Regions from separate parts of the Pseudoalteromonas sp. AOP7-A1-14 genome, predicted to be linked through region 2. Evidence: predicted binding sites of a transcription regulator. Region 2 holds the regulator's gene; each other region holds the start of a gene.

Region 1 (7,528 bases), on a different contig from region 2:
TCTTGAGATAACTTGGTGTTAAGTTCATCAGCACTGATACCTGCTTGCGCTAAAAGTGCGCGAACACTTGAGCCACTTTGCTGCAATAACGAATACATTAAATGCACAGGTTCAATAAATTGATGGTCACGACCAAGAGCTAACGACTGCGCATCAGAAAGCGCAGATTGAAATTTACTGGTAAATCTATCTAAACGCATGAGTGGATACCTAATAAAAAAACTAATTGTTTAATTAATGGGTATGTTTGTCGATTTGATCAAGTAACAAGCTGTAAATTAATTGCTAAAAGGTTAAGGTCTACTTATCTTCCCAGGCTAAGTTTGCAGCAGTTAGTTTGCTTGTTAGACAAAGCAGAACCTAAGGACGATTAACTCTTTAGTGCCTACATTGATTCAGGTAAGGGGCGAGCTCAGGACGCGATAGCTTTGCCCTATTTTTACTTAGTCCACTAGGATAAAATCTCGCGTCGCGATTAAGCCGTCCCTAAATAAACAAGTTTTAATCCTAAAAGGTCAACATGCCCAGGATTATTTACGCCATATCACAGAGGCCATCCGCCCTGTTTGACCATCTCGACGATAAGAGAAAAATAACTCAGACTGACTGACCGTACAATATTCACCACCAAAAACATCTTTAACTCCTAGTAAGTTAAGTTGCTGTTTAGCAATGCTATAAATATCGGCCAAAAACTTATCGTTAGGCTCAGCTATAAAAGCTGCTTGATGGCTGCTATGTTCAGCTTCAAAAATAGCTTTAACTTCACTACCGACTTCAAAATTCCCAGCACCAATTGCAGGGCCTAGCCAGGCAATTATATCGGCTCTTTCAACGCTAAATTGAGCAAGCGTATTATTAATAATGCCCGCCGATAACCCTCGCCAGCCACCATGAATCGCCGCTATTTCAGACCCACAACGCGTAGCAAGTAAAATAGGTAAACAATCAGCAGTCATAATAGCAAGCGGTTGATTTTTAACACGAGTAAATAACGCATCAGCATCGTACAGACAAGTTTTATCAAAATGTTTGTCGACGTTGATAACATCACCACTGTGCACTTGATTTAACCAAACAGGAAGTGCTGGCAACTGCGCAGTTAATACTGCACGATTACTGTTTACTGTGTTTGGGTTATCTCCCACATGTAAGCCTAAATTTAGACTCGCAAAAGGTGGCTGTGAGTCGCCACCTTTACGTGTTGTACTAAGCGCGCCAATATTCTGAGGAGCTGGCCATGTGGGCGTTAAGTTCATACCTGTAACAGTGCTCTTTAAAGCTCAATATCAGGGTTAGCTTTAGTGTCTTCACGTAGAGCCTGAGTCATAGCAACCATGTCATCGGGTATTGGGGCTTGCCACGTCATCATCTCACCGGTAATTGGGTGAGCAATACTTAACTTAACTGCGTGCAATGCTTGGCGAGTAAAATCACGTAACATTTGAAATAATTCTGGCGTTGCGCCTTTTGGTGGTCGTGGACGCCCGCCATAAGAGCGGTCACCAATTAATGGGTGATTGACAAAAGCCATGTGAACACGTATTTGGTGAGTCCGTCCTGTTTCTAGGCGTAAACGTAAACGTGTATGAGCACGAAACTTTTCGGCCACACGGTAGTGAGTTATCGCGGGCTTACCCTGCTCATGCACGGCCATGTGAGTACGCTGTGTAGGGTGACGCCCAATTGGCTTTTCAACCATACCGCCAGCAGTCATCGTGCCGTTACAAATAGCTTCGTATTCACGAGTGAAATTTTCACGCTTTTGCAACGCGTTTACTAAATGCGTTTGTGCTGGAATCGTTTTCGCAACCACCATTAAACCGGTAGTATCTTTATCTAAGCGATGTACAATTCCTGCGCGTGGCACATTAATAATTTCAGGAAAATGATGTAATAGTGCATTAAGCACAGTACCATCAGGATTTCCGGCACCAGGATGCACCACTAAGCCCATTGGCTTATTGATCACTAGAATATCATCGTCTTCATAAACGATGTTTAGTTTGATATCTTGTGCTTCATATTCACGCGGTGCTTCGATGGTGGTTTCAACATTAACTTGTTCACCACCAAACAGTTTTCCACGTGGAGTGTTGAAAATTTCGCCATTAACGGTGATTTTATCATCTAAAATCCATGTTTTTATGCGTGAACGAGAATAATCCGGGAACAATTGTGCCAATACTTGGTCTAGACGTTTACCGCCTAATTCAGTTGGAACCTCGGCTTGTAGAGAAATTTGCTCTGACATTAGTAACTTTACCCAATTTACCAGTGCAAGCTGTGCTCGACTGGGTTAGAATCGCTTTTAATAAAAGCATTATATAATATGTATAGTTTACTCGGTTTTACCCTATTGGCCTAGCCGAAGACATCGAAGGTAACAAATAAAATGATAAATAGAATAGGAAAACGTGCATTCGCCCTTGTTTTTACAATTTCATTACTTGGTTTAGGTGCTTGCTCATCAGCACCAGAGGAAGAAGAAATTCAACGTGTTCCTAATAAATCCGCACAAGCGCTTTATGAAGACGCTAAACAAACTCTTGATTCAGGTCTTTATGCCCGCGCTATTGAACTATTAACTGCTATTGATTCGCGTTACCCATTTGGCCCTATGTCAAAGCAAGTACAAATGGATTTAGTGTTTGCTCACTACCAAGCAGGTAATACCGAACGAGCACTTGCAACCATTGACCGCTTTTTGCGCTTAAACCCAAATCACAAAGACTTAGATTACATGTACTACATGCGCGGTTTAGTGAATATAAAAGCCGATAAAAATGCCTTTCAGGAATATTTTGGAGTTGATAGAGCCGATCGCGATGCAAATCGTACCCGCGTAGCGTTTACCGATTTATCAACGCTGGTAAAACGCTTCCCTAACAGTGGGTACGCACCAGAGGCAAAGAAACGTTTAGTATGGTTACTTAATAAAATGGCGCGCTATGAGTTAAAAGTAGCTAAGTATTACTACGAACGCGAAGCCTACCTAGCAGCCGCTAACCGTGGTAAGTACGTAGTTGAGCATTACTCACAAAGTAGCTACCTAGATCAAGCCCTAGCTATGATGGAAAAGAGCTACGACAAGCTTGGTCTATCAGAGCTAAGTGAGCATGCTAAAAGCACCCGAGAGCTCAACAAAAGAAATAAGTAAGTAAAAATAAACACAAAAAAGGCGCTACTTTAATAAGTTAGCGCCTTTTTTTTGTGCTTGATTACTTAAAGAACAACTTAAATTGCATCTTCATCTTCTTCCGCTGTACGGATACGCACGACACGCTCAACTTCTGTGACAAATATTTTACCATCACCAATTTTTCCTGTTTGCGCGGTTTTAACTATCACATCTATAGCACGCTCTACGTCCTCGTCACCTAATACGATATCAAGCTTAACTTTAGGTAAAAAATCAACCATGTACTCCGCACCACGGTATAATTCTGTATGGCCTTTTTGACGACCAAAACCTTTAACTTCACTGACCGTCATTCCTGTGATGCCCACATCTGACAGTGCTTCACGAACGTCGTCTAATTTAAATGGTTTTATGATTGCTTCTATTTTTTTCATATTAATTACTTTTTAAAGCTACAGTTGCCTCGATTTTAGACAATCATAAGGCTCATAGCAAACAAAGTGATTGTATTACGGTGATAAAACAATCTGCCATGCTATGATTATGCTAATAAAAATAGCTATACTAAGGTAATGAGTAGTCAATAAGATGTATATGAAAGTAAAACAACACGGGTTCACTATACTAGAGTTAATGGTTACTGTAGCTATTGCCAGTATTATCGCCACTATAGCATTGTGGAATAGCAGCGACATGCTAGAGGAAAACCGCGCCGAAAACTTTTTATTAGAGTTAAAAAGAAATATTTCTTATGCCCGAGCTCAAGCAGCAAGTACCGATGAGATTGTAATTGTATGCCCCGCGCCAAACCCAGCTTCAAGCAACACCAACCTAACATGTCAAAGTAAGTGAGACTCAACGAATACCGTTATTTTATTTATAGATGCTAATAGCAATGGTCGTTATGATAGCTCAGGCGACAGCCTACTACGTGTAATGTCGAACTCACCCTCTAATGACAAAATAAGTTTTTCTGGTGATAGCAGCCTTCGCTTTAACACCAGCGGTCGTATCACAACAAGCTTAGCCAGCATTAGTGGTTTTACCGGTTTTATTTATTGCACAAGTAATGATAATAATAAAGCATTGAGCGTATCAGTATCAGGGACTGCTTTTTATGTTGGTGATACCAACAACACGTGCGATTAAAAAACAAACAAAATACAGTTGTCATATAGCTATCATTTACTAGACTGAATTAATAAATTGTTAGTTCAGGATTTCAAGGATGAAATTATCAATACTAAAACTCAATGGAGCTACCCTTCTGGAACTAATGGTTGCTCTGGTTATAGTAAGCATTATTAGTCAGCTATCAATGTGGTTTTACCCTAACTTTTTAGCTAAAAACAGATTAGAAAATCATGTTAATCTCCTGCACAGAAATATCAACTACGGTCGCTTATATGCTGTTGAAAATAGTACTTATGTTACTCTATGCGCACTAAAAAATGGTCAATGCACTGAGGGTAAGTGGGATAAAAAAATGTCACTTTTTATTGATCACGATAAGTCAACAACGTTAGAGCACGACGAACTGCTTTTAAGTACATTTGAAAAGGTGCACAGTTCAGATAGCCTTGAATACCCTCGAAACGCAATAACCTTTCGCCCTGATGGGTCATTAAATGGCTTTCAAAATGGGACTTTTATATATTGCCCAAACAACAAAGCCAGCCTCGAAGGGCTAGCTTTGTCTATAAGTCAAACGGGTAGAATTCGTATTAAATCAACTGATAAGTGCCAAAAAGAGTAATTAAAACTACCGACCCCAGCAGTAGTCAACATCCTTTCCTTCGTTTGTTTTTGCCCCTTTAGCACCTTTAAGACCTGTATCAGTTATGAAAAGCTCAGTGCAATCACCGTCTCCTTTTACCGGCCCTGCAAAAGGTTTTGCAGTGATTGTAAAAGCATTTTTATTCGTCACTTTAATCGTTAATTCAAAATGTTTATTCTCGGTTTTACTTTGTAAACCTAAATCAGTAAATTTCTCTGTATACTCCCTATTGTCAACAAAATACTGCTCTTCTTTGTTTGCAGCATCTAATAATGCTGCAGCAGCCTCTGCACGTGAGGCACGCTTTACATACTCTGAATAATTAGGCAGTGCTATTGCAGCTAAAATACCGACGATAGCAACTGCTATCATCAATTCAATTAAGGTAAAACCACGCTGTTTTTTGATCATTTAAACCGCCTTAATCGTCTTCATTCTGTATATTTTCATCATTTTCTTCGCGCTTATATATATACGTTTGTCGAGTTTTAAAGCCAAACCCTGACGTCTCATCATTCACAAGCTTGATTTTACCATTAACAACATTCAAGCCTGGGCCTGTAATTTCCAGTGGTTGCAGTGGGTTTTTAGCACTATCACTTTTGATGCCTGGTCCAATTAAATAGAATTGGCTTTCAGGTACTTTTGAAGAATCATCATCGCACTTTCCATTACCATCGCTATCTGCACAAGTAGAGCCAAAATAAAGCTGCGGTGTATCGGGTACTTCTGTACTAGTTGCAAACTTTAAGTCATCATAAACTTTAGTACCATAATGTAAATGAAAAGCATAAAGCGAGCCGCCGCCGCCACTGAGCGAGCATTGGTTTTTAGTTGATGACTCGGAAGCAGGTGTGAAAGATGTAAAATAAGCAACACCACCGACAACGGTTGCAGCAGCTAATGACTTTTCTCCTGCTGCCAAACTGTAACGCCACCCTTTAAACTCTCCTCCCAACTTTGCTTCTTGTTCAATAAAGCCAGTTTTGTTACTCAACGCATTACCAAATGGGTCATCATTCATGCTCATTAAGTCAGCTGGTTTAATAGCCTCAGGCTCTTTACCTGTAAATGACTCTGTGACTGTATTTTCGTCTCGTATCATAAACAATTGATCTGAAGTTTCTGCGTCATTAGGGCTTGTTCTTTTACCACTACCAATAACAATGGCATCATACGGGGTGTCTAACCGTGTGGTCACTTCCCCTTCTATTGTCACTTTGCTAAACATAGTCCGAGCTACTAACGGCTTATAAAAAAAGCGCCTATCAGCCCCAACACCTAGCTCAGCCAATTTATAGTAACTAAATTCACTTTTATCATCACTAGGCATATCAATGCGCCAAATATTACCGCCTGTATCTGCTGCATATATTCTATCAATGTAGCCGTCATAATCAGAATCCAATAATGTAACACCTGCAGCAATACTATGTTTACCTTCAAAGCTGTCGTTATCCAATAATGACCAAAGCTTAGTGCCTGAATCTGCATCCACTATATATACATTATTACCTACAGAGTCAGCTTCAGAGCTATTATCTTTATTAGTATCGTAACCACCGCCGAAAACAAGTACTGGTTTATCGCCAAACGCTTTTATAAATGCAACTTGTGGCTTCGACCACGTTTGAGCAAGCTTAGTAAATTCACCCTCACCTCCTTGTATTGTCCATTTTAATTTGGGAGAGTCAGGATCAGTGATATTTAAACTATAATAGTTATTACCACCACGTCGCATTCCAGCGAAAGCCCACACTTCATCCCCTTTACTAGCATCAACAATTCCATCATTTACACTATCGCCATCATCGCTAATGAGGCTTTCATTTTTGGAGTACACACTTATTGGCCCATCCATACCATACTTTTTACCCGAGTCTTCATCTCGAAGTGGTTTAAGAATATTAAAAAGTGCAGAGGGTATAAATGCCCAACTTTCATCTACTTCATTATTAACATTATCGTCTTTAAACATATGTAAAAAACCCGCATTTGTACCAATTAAGATGCGTATATCGCCATTACCATAATCGATAGCAACGGGTTTTGAATGCAATGGGTCGCCAAAAATATCATTGCGAACAGATGACGATGAATTCTCATTATCAACGTCTACACCGCGAGCCCAATTAATTATCTCTTTAACTTCCGACTTATCGACATTAAAAGCCTTAGCAATATTCTGTTCACTATCATACGCTTCTTTAAGGGCATCAAAGTCAAAGCTAATTCGTCCGTCGGTATTTGCATCCGTAAAAATATTCCGTGATTCGGTTCTATTTGAAAGAGCAGCATTCACACCACCACTTTTCACTGAGTTCCCATCGGCTGCCTTATCTTTGTCCCAAAATGTAGCCGCATCTGTATTTATTAAACCATCATCATCAAGTGCGGTATTATTTTTAGCATCTATAATAGTATTGCCAGACACTTTTAATTTTTTTAAATTACCACGCCAGCGTGTACTTTTATCAGGAAAAAACATGGCAAGATAGATAGCATCGCCACTACGTGTTTGATCAACATTGTTACTTGCAAAAGATGGGGAGGTAAATGTACTGTTTTCACTTCTAATATCTGAAACAGCTTGATTTAAAGCTTCCGTT
Region 2 (7,528 bases):
GACCATGAAGTGTTTATCTATTGTTGCAATACTAGGAATAAATTACCGAGTAGCTTGTAAAAAAATTACAACGGTTAAATGTTTTTTTGTATCTTATTGATTATTAATAGTTATAAAGTTGGCGCGATGTTCGCATATTAAATAGCGTAACTAATCAAAAGGAAACAGATTATGAAAACATTTAACAAAACAATGATTGCAGCTTTAGTTCTTGGTACAACAGCAATGGGTGCTCAAGCCAATAGCTGGGAAAGTGAAAGTAAAGATGCATGGGTTGATGGTAAGGCTGAAACCGTACTGTTAATGAATAGCAATCTGAATAATTTTGACATTAATACCGATGTTAAAAATGGTAAGGTAACATTAACTGGTAAAGTGAAAAGTGATCTTGATAAAGAGCTTGCTGAAGAACTTGTGTTAAGCATTGATGATGTCATGGACGTAGATAACCAGTTAACTGTTATTCAAGATAAAAAGTCAGCCATGATGAAAAGTAAAGACATGGACAGCGATGATAGCGCTGATAGTGACTTAACAGATGCTAAAATTACCACTGTTATCACAACGCGTTATTTGTTCAATTCTGAAGTAAGCGGTACTAATATCGACGTTGATACAGATAAAGGTGTAGTCACGTTGAACGGTACAGTTGAATCTGACGCTGAAAAGCAGTTAGCTGTTAAAATTGCCTCAAATGCAGAAGATGTAAGAGATGTTAAAGACAATCTTACTATCGTTAAAAAGTAATATTTGTCACTTTATAAAGCCCAGTCTTTTGGGCTTTAAGTTTGAGATTTAGTTTTTTATAGTAAGGAGCGCAAGATGGATTTAATACGTATTATATTTTCAGTGCTCATTCCACCTTTAGGTGTTTTTTTACAGGTAGGTTTGGGTGCACAATTTTGGATTAACATCTTGTTAACATTGCTGGGTTATATTCCTGGTTTGATCCATGCGATTTATATCATCGCTAGACGTTAATAAGCCGTATTCATTAATACTTACAAGGAAGAACAGGCGCAAGTCTGCAAGGAGGAATGTTATGGAGTATAATCATACAAAAGAAAGTCATTTTAAAGAAACGGATGTACAAAGTGTGTCGCTATGGACGGCGCAGCAATGGAAGAAAATTATGGATACTACTTCACCGAGCAAGTAAGTAATGGATTATAGAAGGCTTGGATAAATAAGGATAATGGAAGTTAAGGTGGAATTACGAGAATGGCTATGGATAGCTGTAAGCACACGAAAAGTAAGGGTGGTTAGCTAGGATGGCAGCAATATTAGAAGTGTTAAGTAGTAAAAACCATAAGTGCATGTTACTAAATGCCGCCCTTAGTGAGTATGTAGAGTTGAGCTAATTCAAGCAACTTTTCTTACACTAACTCAATTAAATCAGTAACCAAGTTGCAGTGCCTAAAAAGGCGAAAATACCTATTATATCAGTCACTGTAGTTAATAACACACTACCTGCAAGGGCTGGATCTATATTCATCTTTTTCAAAATTAGTGGAATACTAGCACCGGCTATACCTGCTGCTACTAAGTTCATAAACATAGCAAAAGCAAGCACGGCTCCCAACTTAAAGTCCCACTGCCAAATAGCGACCACGCCTGCTATTAAAATTGACCATACCACGCCATTAATCGCGCCGATAGCCAGTTCTTTCATCAGCAAAAAGCGTTGGTTGGTTTGATTTATATGGCCAACTGCAATACCGCGGATAACCAGAGTGAGTGTTTGACTACCTGCAACACCCCCCATCGACGGCACAATACCGTTAAGTACGGCTAGAATAGGTAAAACAGCGAGAGTGTTTTCAAAAAAGCTGGCGACAAAAGCAGCTGTTAACGCCGTCAATAAATTCACACCAAGCCAAATAGAGCGCTTTTGGGAGCTTTTTAATACGGGAGCAAAGGTATCCTCTTCGTCATCAAGGCCGGCTAAGCTCAATAAGCTATGTTCAGCATCTTCACGAATAACATCAACGATATCATCGATAGTAATACGACCAAGTAATTGTGCGTTATCATCAACAACAGGGGCTGAAATCCAGTTATGGCGTTCAAACAGCTGCGCAACGTCACTCTCATCCATAGAGATGGCAATTGACTCACAGTCTTCATCCATCAAATCACGAATGACTTTATCCGGAGAGTTAGTTAATAGTACGCTTAGCGGCATTGCGCCCAAAAAACAGTTATGCTTATCAACTACGTATAAATCGTCGGTGCCTTCAGGTAGCTCGCCGCGTAAGCGCAGATAGCGAAGGACTACATCAATAGTAACATCAGGGCGAATAGTCACCGTATCGGTGTTCATTAATGCCCCGGCTGAGCGCTCTTGATAAGAAAGTGCTTGGGTAGCACGTTCTCTATCTTGGCTGTCCATGGCGCCAACCACATTTTGATAAACTGTATCGGGCAGGCTACGTAATACTTCGCCGAAGTCATCATCGCTCATGTCTTCAGTGGCAGCAGCTATATGCTCAGGTTCCATTTGCGCAATAATACCCAAGCGCACATCTTCAGAAAGCTCTTCGAGTACATCACCTTGCACATCAGGGTCGACCAGTTGCCATAGTAAACTACGGATTTTATGCGGAGATGACTCTAGTAATAGCGCGGTATCGCACGGGGCCGTTTTTGCTAACATACGCCTGACTTGAACAAACTGCCCACTATTGAGTGACTGAGTCACCTGTTTTAGTTGTTGTAGTGGATAATCCTGTTCAAAAGTATCGGGCATTGGCGTCCTTATAAAAATAAACTATTACGAAGATAGAAAAATTCAGATAATTAACAATGTTTTGGCTAAAAACTGTATTTAGTTTACCGCAATTTAAAGACAGACACCAAGCGCAAGCTTATTCTTGCTCGTTAAAACGCTCTGCTATTAACTGTCCGATGGCTGCAAGCGCGGATTTTGCATCAGGGCCTTTACAAATAACTTTTACTTCTTTGCCTTTACTGCTTTCTAACAGCATCAGTGCTAAGACACTGTCGCCAGCCGCTTGTTTTTCATCTTGAAATAGCGTTATGGTGGCATCAAATTGCACTGCTAATTGTGCAAGAACGCTAGCAGCACGAGCATGTAGGCCTAACTTGTTTTTAATTAAAAAAGTATCTTCTGCATACATTAATTGTGGCTACCTTGGTATTTATATTTCTTGTTCACGGTGGCGAATTTTCACATTTGAGTGAGACATTGCAAAACTTTCACCAATGGTTTGCGCTAAATAGACTGAACGATGCTGGCCACCTGTGCAACCAATAGCAATAGTTAAATAGCTACGATTATTACGCTCTAAATGAGGCAGCCATGTTTGTACAAAGGTTTGAATTTGCCAGGTGAACTTTTGCACTATACTGTGACTTGCTAAATAATCCTTTACTGGTTGATCAAGTCCTGTCAGTGGCTTTAACTCAAGTTCCCAATGTGGGTTTGGTAAAAATCGTGCGTCAAATACGTAATCAGCTTGTTTAGGAATTCCATGTTTAAAGCCAAATGATTCAAAAGTTATGATTAATTTTTTGTCTTTTTTGCCGAGAATTTTTTCACGAATTGATTCAGCCAGCTGGTGGACACTTAAATCGGTGGTATCAATAATAAAATCAGCATGAGTGATCAGTACATCCAGCAATATTTTTTCTTGTTTTATCGCTAAATCAAGCGGTAAAGAGTCAATCGATAATGGATGCAGGCGACGAGTCTCAGAAAAACGTTTTATCAGTGTTTGCTCGTCGCTGTCTAAATAAAATAAAGTTGGTTTTGCAAATCCAGGTAGGTATTCGAGTATATCGTTAAATTCTTTTTGTTCTTTAGGCAGGTTTCTAACGTCGATGCTAACAGCTATTTTGTCGTAATTGTCTGATACACTTCGTACTAGAGACGGTAATAGGTTAACTGGAATATTATCTACGCAGTAATAGCCTAAGTCTTCTAATACTCGTAGCGCAACGGACTTCCCTGAGCCTGAGCGGCCGCTGACGATAATTAACTCCATTACTAGTCTCCTTTATTGTGCATCAATTACATTAAATAAATCTTGGTCCGTTTTTGCGCTACGTAATTGTTTGCAAAACTCTTTATTGTTTAGTTTATCAGCAATGGCGGCTAGCGTCTTTAAGTGCAGCTCACTATCACCGTCAGGGACGATGAGTGCGACAAATATATCAACAGGGCGATTATCGATAGCATCAAAATTAATGGGTGATTTACTCACTAGCACAAGCGCTAAAGGACTATCAATACCATTCATTCGGCCATGAGGAATAGCAATACCTTTACCTATACCTGTACTCCCCAACTTTTCGCGAGTCAACAGCGCATTAAGTATATCTTGCTGGACTAAATGCGGTAACTGCTCGTGGGCTAGCTGGCTTATGAATTCAATAATGCGTTTTTTGCTATTAAAAAGGACCGCAGCTTTACTGCAGTCCTGACAAGTAAGTGAGCTTAATTTCATAGGATTAATGTCGAGCAATCTTCTCTTTGTGTTTGATTACTTGGCGGTCTAGTTTATTTATAAGTCCGTCAATCGCGGCGTACATGTCTTGGTGCTGTGTCGAAGCGAACAACTCCGCGCCACTGACATGTAAAGTGGCTTCTGCTTTTTGCTTTAGTTTTACTACATCAAGAATGACATGCACATTGTTTATATGATCAAAGTGCCTTTCTAGCTTCGCAAATTTACTATTTACATAGTCTCTTAATGAATCAGTAATATCTACATGGCGACCCGTTAAATTTAATTGCATAAGCATTTTCCTTCTGTGTGTTAACGCCTTAAATCAAACTTTTTCTTTGGTTCGATGGTGGAATAGCAAGCGACTCGCGGTATTTTGCAATGGTGCGTCTAGCCACTTTTATTCCTTGCTCTGCCAATATATCTGCTATTTTGCTATCACTCAACGGTTTCGCTGAGTTTTCTGCGCTGACTAGCTTTTTGATCAGAGCACGAATAGCTGTTGATGAGCATTCCCCCCCATTTTCGGTGCTTACATGACTTGAAAAAAAGTATTTCAACTCAAAAATACCGCGTGGAGTATGCATATATTTTTGCGTAGTTACTCGCGAAATTGTTGACTCATGCATTTCCACCATTTCAGCTACATCATTTAAAACCATTGGGCGCATAGCTTCGGGTCCATGTTCAAAAAAACCTTGTTGTTGCTGCACAATGCAGTTAGTTACTTTTAATAAAGTATCGTTACGGCTTTCTAAGCTTTTAATAAACCATTTGGCTTCTTGCAGATGAGAGCGAATGAACTGGCTGTCACTGCTTGATTTAACAGAGCGAGACATTGCCGCATACTGGCTGTTTACACGAATTTTTGGCATGCTGTCGGGGTTAAGCTCAACTATCCAGCGGCCTTTTATTTTCTTCACTGACACATCAGGAATAACGTACTCAGATTCTTCACGCACAATGGTATCAGCCGGCTTGGGATTGAGACTGTGAATGAGCGTCATAACCTCTTTAAGCTCGTCTTCTTTAAGCTTAGTCTTTTTCATTAAAGTACGGTAATCACGACTGGCTAATAAATCGATATGATCAGTTAGAACCTTTTTTGTCTCGCTAATCCAAGGGGTTGCGGGATCAAATTGATTTAGTTGAATACATAGGCATTCAGGTAAGCTGCGTGCGCCGATGCCGATTGGGTCAAAAAGTTGAATTCTCTTTAACACAGCTTGTATTTCATCAAGTTCTATTTCTTCTTCGCCGCCTTGATTCAAGCTTTCTAATAAGTCTTCACAACTAACGGTTAAAATACCTGATTCATCGATGCCTTCAACAATAGCTAAAGCGATCGCCTCATCAGTGGGACTAAATGGCGTTAACTGTAGTTGCCACATTAAATATTCGTGCAGTGTTTCTGTTGATGCACCTTGATAAATAGATTCATCTTCAGGCATTGGCCCTGATGACGTATTAGGGGCTGCACTCATGTACTCATCCCACGTAACGTCCATTGCCATTTCGTCACTCACGGTTTCTTTAGTTAATGCTTCTGAGCTTTCTTGTTCGTATTCGCTTGAGGTTTCGTCTGGCGAAGCGCTAACCGTGACATCATCTGTATCTTGCTTTTGTTCATTTTTACCAGCATCTTCGTCACTAAAATTTTGTTCTTCAACCTCAAGTAATGGGTTGCTATCTAACGCTTCTTGTATTTCTTGCTGGAGATCCAATGTACTAAGTTGCAGCAGGCGTATCGCTTGTTGCAGCTGTGGTGTCATTGTAAGTTGCTGGCCCATGCGCAGCTGTAATGATTGCCTCATGTATCTCTAACAATCCTTTTTAAAATGTTGTCATAATTAATACTAGCAGATGCTAGTCGATTTAGAGTCTAAACTGTTCACCTAGGTAAACATCGCGCACTGTTTTATTATTTAATACGTTTTCAGGAGTGCCAGATGCAATTAGCTCCCCATGAGAAACAATGTAGGCTTTTTCACAAACATCAAGGGTTTCTCGTACATTGTGATCAGTAATAAGTACGCCTATACCTCGGTTTTTAAGGTGTTCAATAATCTTCTTTATATCTAACACTGAAATAGGGTCAACACCAGCAAAAGGCTCATCTAAAAGAATAAATTTAGGATTGGCTGCTAATGCGCGAGCTATTTCTACCCGGCGGCGTTCACCACCAGACAATGCCATGCCTTGGCTATCACGAATGTGTTGAATACTTAGTTCGTCAAGTAATTCATTTAGTACCTCTTCGCGTTCAGTCTTTTTTAGTTCTTTACGAGTTTCTAAAATTGCCATTAAATTTTGGTAAACGGTGAGTTTACGAAAAATTGATGATTCTTGTGGTAAATAGCCAATTCCTAAGCGTGCGCGGCTGTGCATTGGTAGTAGCGTTATGTCTTGCTCATCAATAGTAATACGCCCTTTATCACTTGGAACTAAACCAACAATCATATAAAAAGTGGTGGTTTTACCCGCACCATTTGGGCCAAGTAAGCCAACAATACTACCTGCACTGACTTCAAGACCGACATTTTTTACGACTTCGCGGCCTTTATAGCTTTTTGCTAAAAATTCTGCTTTTAAAGTGCTCATGGTTGGCCTTTTTCGTTATCTTTTTTGCTGTTTATAGGCACTAAAATGGTGTGTACTCGGTCGTCAGAGTTTTCATCTTTTTCGGCGCTAATAAGCTGTTGCTGCATATCGTAGGTGATGCTTTTAGCATTAATTTCTTGTCCTGCCTGAGTCACTTTAGCATCACCAACTAGGGTCAAAAAGCGTTTTGCTACGTCGTAACGTACTTCATTGGCGCTGGCGCTCATTACAGTGCCATCGGTTTGCTTTTCTTCAAAGTAGGCAGGCTTGCCTGTTGCGATTAACAATTGTTTATTTTCGCCTAAATCGCCGCGTTTATGAACCTCAAGGCGATCGGCTGTAATATGACGATTACCATGAATTACTTCGACATTTTTTTCAAAAATCCCCACATTTTCTTTAAGTTGTGCTTGCTGCTTATCGGCACTAATTGATACTTGATCTGCAGGCGGCGTGGC
Region 3 (7,528 bases), on a different contig from region 2:
TTTTATAGCAGGCACCACAAGTGTGTTATCTAAGCGTGTGCGCCCCATTATTTGTTCTTGTTCTGTCAGTGATAGGTGCTGCCATACACTTAAATCATGCACAAAACGTTGCACATGAATATAACTGCCCTGATCTTCAAAGTGACCTGGCTTATTAATTAATGCCGTGGTGCGTTTTTGTCTGCCATAAGGCATATCGCCACCATAAATAAAGCCATTAAAATCACGACCATCTAAAAAGCGAAAGTTACGAACTTGCTCCACCAGCTCAACATCTGGTGAAAATAGCTTTAAGATTTGCAGTGCAAATAAGTGATTTACATCTTCGCGATCTGAACGGATTTGAATAAATAAGTCGAAAGGCTCAGCCCCCATAAGATACTCACTATGAGTTATATTAGGGAAACTTTTTAATTCGTCTGGGATAAACTCAGGAAGCAAGTGCGGCCAATACTGAGCACCAATTGCGACAAAGCTTGTAAGCATAGACTCAGAGAATTGATCAGCAAATTCATCTTGTATTGCACTGACTCGTTTTAATTTTTTACGTAAAGACTCATCGTGACTATCTAGCACGTTAAAAAACAAATGCAAACCGTGTAAGTTTGCCTCAGCACAAATTCCAGATTGCGCTTGCGCCATGATATATCCTTAGCTTAAATGTTTGACACGGCCGAATTTTTCGAATGAAAAGCATTGCAGCAAACCGCGTAGCCTATTTCTATTTTATTCTATTAATAGCTAACTCAACGTTATCTAATTGAAATAACTCGATTCAGTGACTGTTAATACTTACCTATAAGTATATGCTTTGACCAAGAAACTCTGCAACCACCTTTTATACACAGAACAACAAAAAGGTTCAGAAGTTCGCAGTAATGAATTAGATTAATGAGTTTCTGTTTAACTATTTAAGCTACATGCCTCCCATTATGGAAATACTACGTGAGACATCTCTTACAAGTATGGCAGAAATTGAGTATAACGATGATAAAAAAACACGAAAATAAAAAGTAAAACATTGATTTTAAATTACTTTTAATAAGTTTCAAAATCTTGACAAATATTTACATTCAAATTTTATCCTTTTTTAGCTAAATAAAAACTCTATACTTATTTCCATCGGTTAGGCAGCAATGCCTTAATGAGTAAAGACATGGATTAACTACTCATTAATCTAAGGATTATAGATTCCGTTACCCTAACAAGGATTTAAGGGCAAGCTCAGGATGAGCACACAATGGAGTGTTACTAAATTGGACAGCATCAGGATGATGCGTAAAGGAAGCACAATAGGAATTGTGAAAATGGAGCACGGATGCAATAAGGATATAGGCTCGGATAGCCTACATTACGCATAGATAAAAGTAATAGCGTAATCACATGGATTAGTAAGGATTATGGAGTTAATCAAGTACCATTGCAGGATGCAATAAATTAAGAAGATCCCGCAAGCGCGACTAGAAATAGGACGCGCTTTTCTTTTTTATCTACTTCATCAATATATTGATATACCCATCATTCATTCTCAAATGCGACATAAATACCTTTAAATTCAACCCTCATAATATAAAATTATCGCTAAAAGTGTTCGCCTCTTATATACAAACTTATAATATTCATAGTTAGACTGTTGATCTTTAGCGCTGCAAAGTTAAGAATAAATAATGTTCTGACATTACAAACTAAAAATGATCACAGACAAAAAGCTAAATAAAAAAGAAGTCACCCGAGAGAAAAATCAACTGCTTATCCTAAATGCAGCTGAACAATTGTTTGCTCAACTCGGCTATGAAGGCGCAAGCATGAGCAAAATAGCAAAAGAAGCGCAATTTCCTAAAGCGAATATTTTATATTACTTTAAAAGTAAAGATGGCTTATACGAGGCTGTTATTGATCGAATTGTTGTCAACTGGAACTTAGGGTTAGACAAAAATACAGCCTCTGATGATCCCGCATTAGTGTTGTACAGCTACATTAAAAATAAAGTTACCTTATCGATTAATAAGCCTTTGCAATCTAGGCTATTTGCGGGTGAGGTTTTACGCGGGGCTCCTTACTTACAAAATTATATAAAAGCCAATACACGTCCTTGGGTTGAACAGAAAGTAGCAATATTTGAAAGCTGGATGGAACAAGGTAAGATCGACAGAGTTGATCCTTACCACTTGTTATTTACTATTTGGTCTACTACCCAATATTATGCAGACTTTCAAAGTGAAGTATTACTGGTACTTGATAAACCTGAGTACGATAAAGTTGATGTCGACACGATTACCGACTCCATAGCCCATATAATCCTAAAAGGGCTCGGTCTAACTATTCCTACTCAAAGTGAGCAAATACAATGCTAAAATTTACGACTCCAGATTTATATGATGATCACCGTGACCACGTCCAAGTTATGGATAGTGGCCTTTACCATTTTGGGAAAAACAAACACTTCTGCGGCCAAGCTATCACCGTCACTTGCCCTGATGACAATTCTCTTGCTGCTGACATACTTCACCAAGACGGTACTGCAAAAGTACTGATTATTGATGGGTTTGCCAGTAAACGCTTGCTTTTATTGGTGATATTATGGCCGAGCGCGCGCTAAGTAATGGTTGGGAAGGGGTTATTATCAATGGGTGTTGTCGTGACATAGAAATTCTAACAACTTTAGAATTACCTGTAATGGCGTTAGGTTCCACCCCTCGCTGTACTGATAAAAGAAGTTTTGGTGATAAAAACCAACCTGTAAATATGTTAAGTACAACAATTAATGAAGGTGATTGGATTTATGCTGATGTTAATGGTGTATTGATCAGCAAAAAATCACTTATATAATCCACAGTCCTCATAAACAAGAGAACTAACTTGGTGCAAAGGCGCACCAAATTAGGCCGTTTTTACCTAATTTAACCCTTCATTTTCGGTTTATTATTATATGAGTTCCTTGCGGAGCCAATAAAAGCTGACCAATCGGACAACATAATAGTTATGGCACTGCTTTTGCTTAATGACTAGCAATGACGTTCACTAAAAAGATAAATACTCAACTTCAAAATCAAGCATAGAGCGCGCTTTAGAACTCAAAGCGATGCTGTTTTGCAAATATAAAATGACATTTATCTCTTTTGTACAAACAACAATGCATATACACGATTCTCTCAACTTCACCAAGTAACGAGTTTTAACATGAGCATAAAAACAAGCAATAATCACATCGGCATTTTTTGCGATCATGGCCCAAAAAACTGGCAAATAACCCAACAAGGATTATTAGCCAATAAACGCTTAGCGGTTAAAGATGTTTTTGCTGTAAAAAATGAGCGTAATAGCGCAGGTAACCCTCATTGGTTTGAAAATGCAGCCCCCATGCTAAGCACAGCTTCTTGTGTTGAAAAACTAATGCTACAAGGTTGTAACTTCCAAAGTTTCACCCACACGGATGAGCTAGCATATAGTCTAGAAGGTAATAATATACATTACGGTGCAGCTCAAAATCCTAAGCTGGCAGGCCATGCTTGTGGTGGTTCGAGCATGGGGTCTGCTGCCGCAGTCGCGAAAGATTTAGCAGATATAGGACTGGGGACTGATACAGGTGGCTCAATACGAATTCCGGCTAGTTACTGTGGTTTATTCGGTATTAGACCAAGCCACGATGTTATTGCAAAAGATGGGTTAATACCTCTAGCAGCGCCATTTGACACTATTGGATGGTTTACCTCAAGCGCAGAACTACTTAAAGAGGTAGGCGATGTTTTATTACCTAAGCAACCTATCAATCCGGTTAATACCTTGGTAATAGCGGATGAGTTACTTGAGCTCGTTGATCCTTCATTAGAAGCCACATTACTGAACTCGTTGGCTCTCACAAAAAAACAGTTCTCTAAACACAAGCGTTTTAGTGTACCGAGTAAACAAATATTTACCGAACTTAGTGATGCGTTTCGAGTATTACAAGGCCGCTCTATTGCTCACACGTATCGAGATTGGCTAGAGCAACCTAAGAGACTTTCACACTTTGCTCCGGCTATTCAAGCACGCTTTACCATGGCACTATCATTAACTGAACAAGAAGAGCGTGAAGCTAAAAAAGTACAACAGCACTGGCAAGCATTAGTTGCTAATAACTTAGATTCTAAAAGCTGTTTGTTTTTACCCACTACACCGACAACAGCACCCTTGTTGGGAGCGGATACAAACGCTTTACGCATGCAAATAATTACATTATCGGCTATTGCAGGCTTGAGCCGCTCAGCGCAAGTGCATATTCCAATGCCATGTTTAGCAAATGGCGCCCCCTATGGCTTTTCGCTAATGATGAGTCATGGTAACGATAAAAGTTTATTAGCTTGCATACAACTGATTCACACACAACTAAAGTAGAGCATAATTGTATGAGTACACAAAATATTGCATTTACCGCCCCACACTTTTCGGCCACCCAGGCAGGTATAAATATACTTAAAGAAGGCGGAACCGCCACTGAGGCCATGGTCGCAGCCGCTGCTGTAATTAGTGTGGTATACCCACATATGAACTCCATTGCTGGAGATGGATTTTGGCTAATAGATAATCCGAAGGCCACTTCACCTATCGCTATTGATGCCTGCGGGCGCGCAGTAAGTGATATCAGTGCTTATAAAGATCTAACCCAAATTCCTGAGCGCGGTGGTTTAAGCGCACTAACTCAAGCAGGCACAATCAGAGGTTGGCAAAAAGCGCTACACATTGACAAAAATGCTCAATTACCTTTAACACGGATTTTAGCCCCCGCTATTGAACTTGCCCGCAATGGTTTTATTGTTACTAAAAGCTTACAAACTGCCTGTGAAAAGCTTGCACAAACTGATGGCACTAACAAAGCATTTAGAGACCTATATATTCCTAACGGTAAACCTCTGCATGCTGGTCAGCAATTTAATAATCCAAAGCTTGCAGATACATTAGAACAGTTAGCGCAACAAGGGTTAGATGCCTTCTACCAAGGTCCGCTTGCTGACTCATTTATCAAAGACTTAGCGGCCCAAGGAAGCGTTATGACCGCTGAGGATATTATGAATACACAAGCGACTGTTGTCACTCCTCTGACTATGAATATTTCAGGGATAGATTGCTACAATTTACCTGCTCCAACTCAAGGCGTTCATTCGTTACAAATACTAGGTGCGGTTGACCAGCTAAAGCACTTAGCAAAAACCGAGGCTGATTGGGCTCACTTAATTGTCGAAGCGACAAAGCAAAGCTTTACTCACCGTCCATCCTTATGGGCTGATCCTGACATAGTGGGCGCAGCTTACGAAAATGCACTAACTAAAGAACAATTAACCAAATTAGCTAATAATATAGATATGAGCCAAGCTAAAAACTGGCCTTTTAGTACCGAACCCGGTGATACTGTTTGGATGGCAGCTAGAGATAAAAACGGGCAATTAGTTAGCTTTATTCAAAGTATCTACTGGGAGTTTGGAAGTGGCGTTCTCATGAGCGAAGGTGGCTTTGTATGGAATAACCGAGGTATTAGCTTTAGCTTAGACAAAAGCGAGATAAACTGTTTATCTGCCAATAAAAAACCAGCGCATACTCTTAACCCCGCTTTAGCTAAATTTGCGGATGGTCGGCGCCTAGCCTATGGCACTATGGGCGGTGAAGGCCAACCGCAAACTCAAGCAGCTGTATTTGCGGGCTATGTCTGGCGTAACAAATCTATTACCGATGCGGTCAGCGCCCCACGCTGGTTATTAGGACGAACATGGGGTGATTCAAGTACCAATTTAAAATTAGAACAAAGCCTAGCCAATGAGATAAAAGATGAGTTAAATAGTCGTAATCATGATTGGGTAAGTGTAACTGATAACAATGAAATGATGGGCCATGCAGGGGCAATACTTGAAACCTCTGATACACTTGAAGCAGCAACGGACCCTCGCTCAAACGGCCTTGCAACCGTGACAACAATATACTAGGAATTCCATGTCAGAAATTATAAATCAGTGGTCAATCTTATTGGCCTTAATCGCAACGGGCATCTTTGCCGGTATTTTAGCAGGCCTTTTCGGTGTCGGTGGCGGTATTGTTATTGTACCTGTGCTTTACTTTTTATTACCTAACTTTGGGGTGAGTCCTGAATCAGCAATGATGATAACAACAGCCACCTCGCTTGCGACTATTGTGCCTACTTCAATTTCGTCAATTCGCTCACATCACAGTAAAGGCAATATTGATCTTGCGCTAATAAAATATTGGGCGCCATTTATTTTAGTAATGGCGGTGCTAGGTAGCTTTTTAGCACAATCAGTACGAGGTAATGCACTGGTACTTATGTTTGCCTGTATTGCCATACTTGTGAGTTTAAATATGCTTTTTAGAGCTGGAGCTCCTGCACTTGTGAAGCAATTACCGGGTAAAATAGGTCAAGCGATAATGGCCTGTGTTGTCGGTGGTTTTTCAGTCATGATTGGCATCGGCGGAGGCACTATTGGGGTGCCTTTACTCAGCGCTTTTAATGTTCGTACGCACGTTGCGGTAGGTACCGCCGCTGTATTTGGTTTACTCATTGCCTTACCGGGTGTCATTACCCTGCTGAGCATCGGTAGCACCCCTGATGATGCGCCTATGGGCACATGGGGTTTAGTTAACCTGCCTGCCTTTTTCTTAATTATCCCGCTTACTATTTTATTTGCTCCTATGGGTGTAAAAATTGGTAGCAAGCTAGATCAAAAACAATTAAAACGCGCTTTTGCCGTCGTGCTCATGCTAACCGGTATTCGTATGCTTACTCAAACTCTGGGATCTTAAATAATGATTAACAACACTCAAATACACCCTTTAAATCCCCCCCAGCGTCTACTAATGGGGCCTGGGCCAATAAATGCGGACCCTCGGGTGTTACGTGCAATGTCTGCACAGCTTGTGGGTCAGTATGACCCTGTTATGACCGGCTTTATGAATGAAACTATGGCGCGGTACCGCGAGGTTTTTAAAACCCAAAACGAATGGACAATGCTTATTGATGGTACCTCACGGGCAGGTATTGAAGCTGTACTATGCTCGATTTTACGACCAGGTGACAAAGTCCTCGTGCCTATAATGGGCCGATTTGGTCACCTTCTCGCAGAGATAGCAGAACGAGTGGGTGCAAAAGTTCATACCATTGAAGTCCCTTGGGGAGAAGTATTCACTCCCGAACAAATTGAAAAAGCAATTAGCCAAATTAAACCCCATGTTTTAGCAATGGTGCAAGGTGATACTTCCACCACGATGAACCAACCTCTTGAGCATATTGGTGATATTTGCCAAAAACACGACGTAATGTTTTATTGCGATGCAACCGCGTCTATCGTAGGTAACGATTTACCAGCCGATGAATGGAAACTAGATGCCCTATCTGTTGGTTTGCAAAAGTGTTTAGGCGGCCCTTCAGGTTCTGCGCCTCTAACCTTAAGCGACAAATGTGCGGATTGGATCCAAAAACGTAAGAAAGTAGAAGCAGGTATCAGAACAAGTGCTCATCAAGATGGCACTGAACCCTTTATTCGTT

What was found. The regulator sigma-54, encoded in region 2, starts transcription at its own class of promoters, with help from an activator protein. The targets are predictions, from matches to a motif close to GTTGGCACGNNNNTNGNNT.
Region 1: ACT3RM_RS01735 (P-II family nitrogen regulator) is a predicted target of sigma-54. The motif match lies at 3,675-3,693, and genes of this name have one in related genera.
Region 3: ACT3RM_RS01205 (amidase family protein) is a predicted target of sigma-54. The motif match lies at 2,982-3,000, and genes of this name have one in related genera.

The regions. Positions count from the first base shown of each region.
Region 1 is NZ_JBQSVO010000005.1:14,646-22,173, reverse strand. Features, by position in the region: gene clpB (ATP-dependent chaperone ClpB) at 1-200, opposite strand, end outside; gene pgeF (peptidoglycan editing factor PgeF) at 531-1,259, opposite strand; gene rluD (23S rRNA pseudouridine(1911/1915/1917) synthase RluD) at 1,277-2,254, opposite strand; gene ACT3RM_RS01740 (outer membrane protein assembly factor BamD) at 2,396-3,160, shown strand; gene ACT3RM_RS01735 (P-II family nitrogen regulator) at 3,238-3,576, opposite strand; partial or broken gene ACT3RM_RS01730 (GspH/FimT family pseudopilin) at 3,737-4,291, shown strand; gene ACT3RM_RS01725 (GspH/FimT family pseudopilin) at 4,371-4,898, shown strand; gene ACT3RM_RS01720 (type IV pilin protein) at 4,905-5,330, opposite strand; gene ACT3RM_RS01715 (PilC/PilY family type IV pilus protein) at 5,341-7,528, opposite strand, start outside.
Region 2 is NZ_JBQSVO010000011.1:23,059-30,586, reverse strand. Features, by position in the region: gene ACT3RM_RS03600 (BON domain-containing protein) at 172-747, shown strand; gene ACT3RM_RS03595 (YqaE/Pmp3 family membrane protein) at 823-981, shown strand; gene mgtE (magnesium transporter) at 1,391-2,749, opposite strand; gene ACT3RM_RS03585 (HPr family phosphocarrier protein) at 2,868-3,140, opposite strand; gene rapZ (RNase adapter RapZ) at 3,162-4,007, opposite strand; gene ACT3RM_RS03575 (PTS sugar transporter subunit IIA) at 4,020-4,469, opposite strand; gene hpf (ribosome hibernation promoting factor) at 4,474-4,761, opposite strand; gene ACT3RM_RS03565 (RNA polymerase factor sigma-54) at 4,790-6,283, opposite strand; gene lptB (LPS export ABC transporter ATP-binding protein) at 6,345-7,070, opposite strand; gene lptA (lipopolysaccharide transport periplasmic protein LptA) at 7,067-7,528, opposite strand, start outside.
Region 3 is NZ_JBQSVO010000003.1:68,388-75,915, forward strand. Features, by position in the region: gene ACT3RM_RS01190 (Dyp-type peroxidase) at 1-642, opposite strand, end outside; gene ACT3RM_RS01195 (TetR/AcrR family transcriptional regulator) at 1,692-2,354, shown strand; partial or broken gene ACT3RM_RS01200 (putative 4-hydroxy-4-methyl-2-oxoglutarate aldolase) at 2,348-2,829, shown strand; gene ACT3RM_RS01205 (amidase family protein) at 3,181-4,374, shown strand; gene ACT3RM_RS01210 (gamma-glutamyltransferase family protein) at 4,386-5,954, shown strand; gene ACT3RM_RS01215 (sulfite exporter TauE/SafE family protein) at 5,962-6,786, shown strand; gene ACT3RM_RS01220 (pyridoxal-phosphate-dependent aminotransferase family protein) at 6,790-7,528, shown strand, end outside.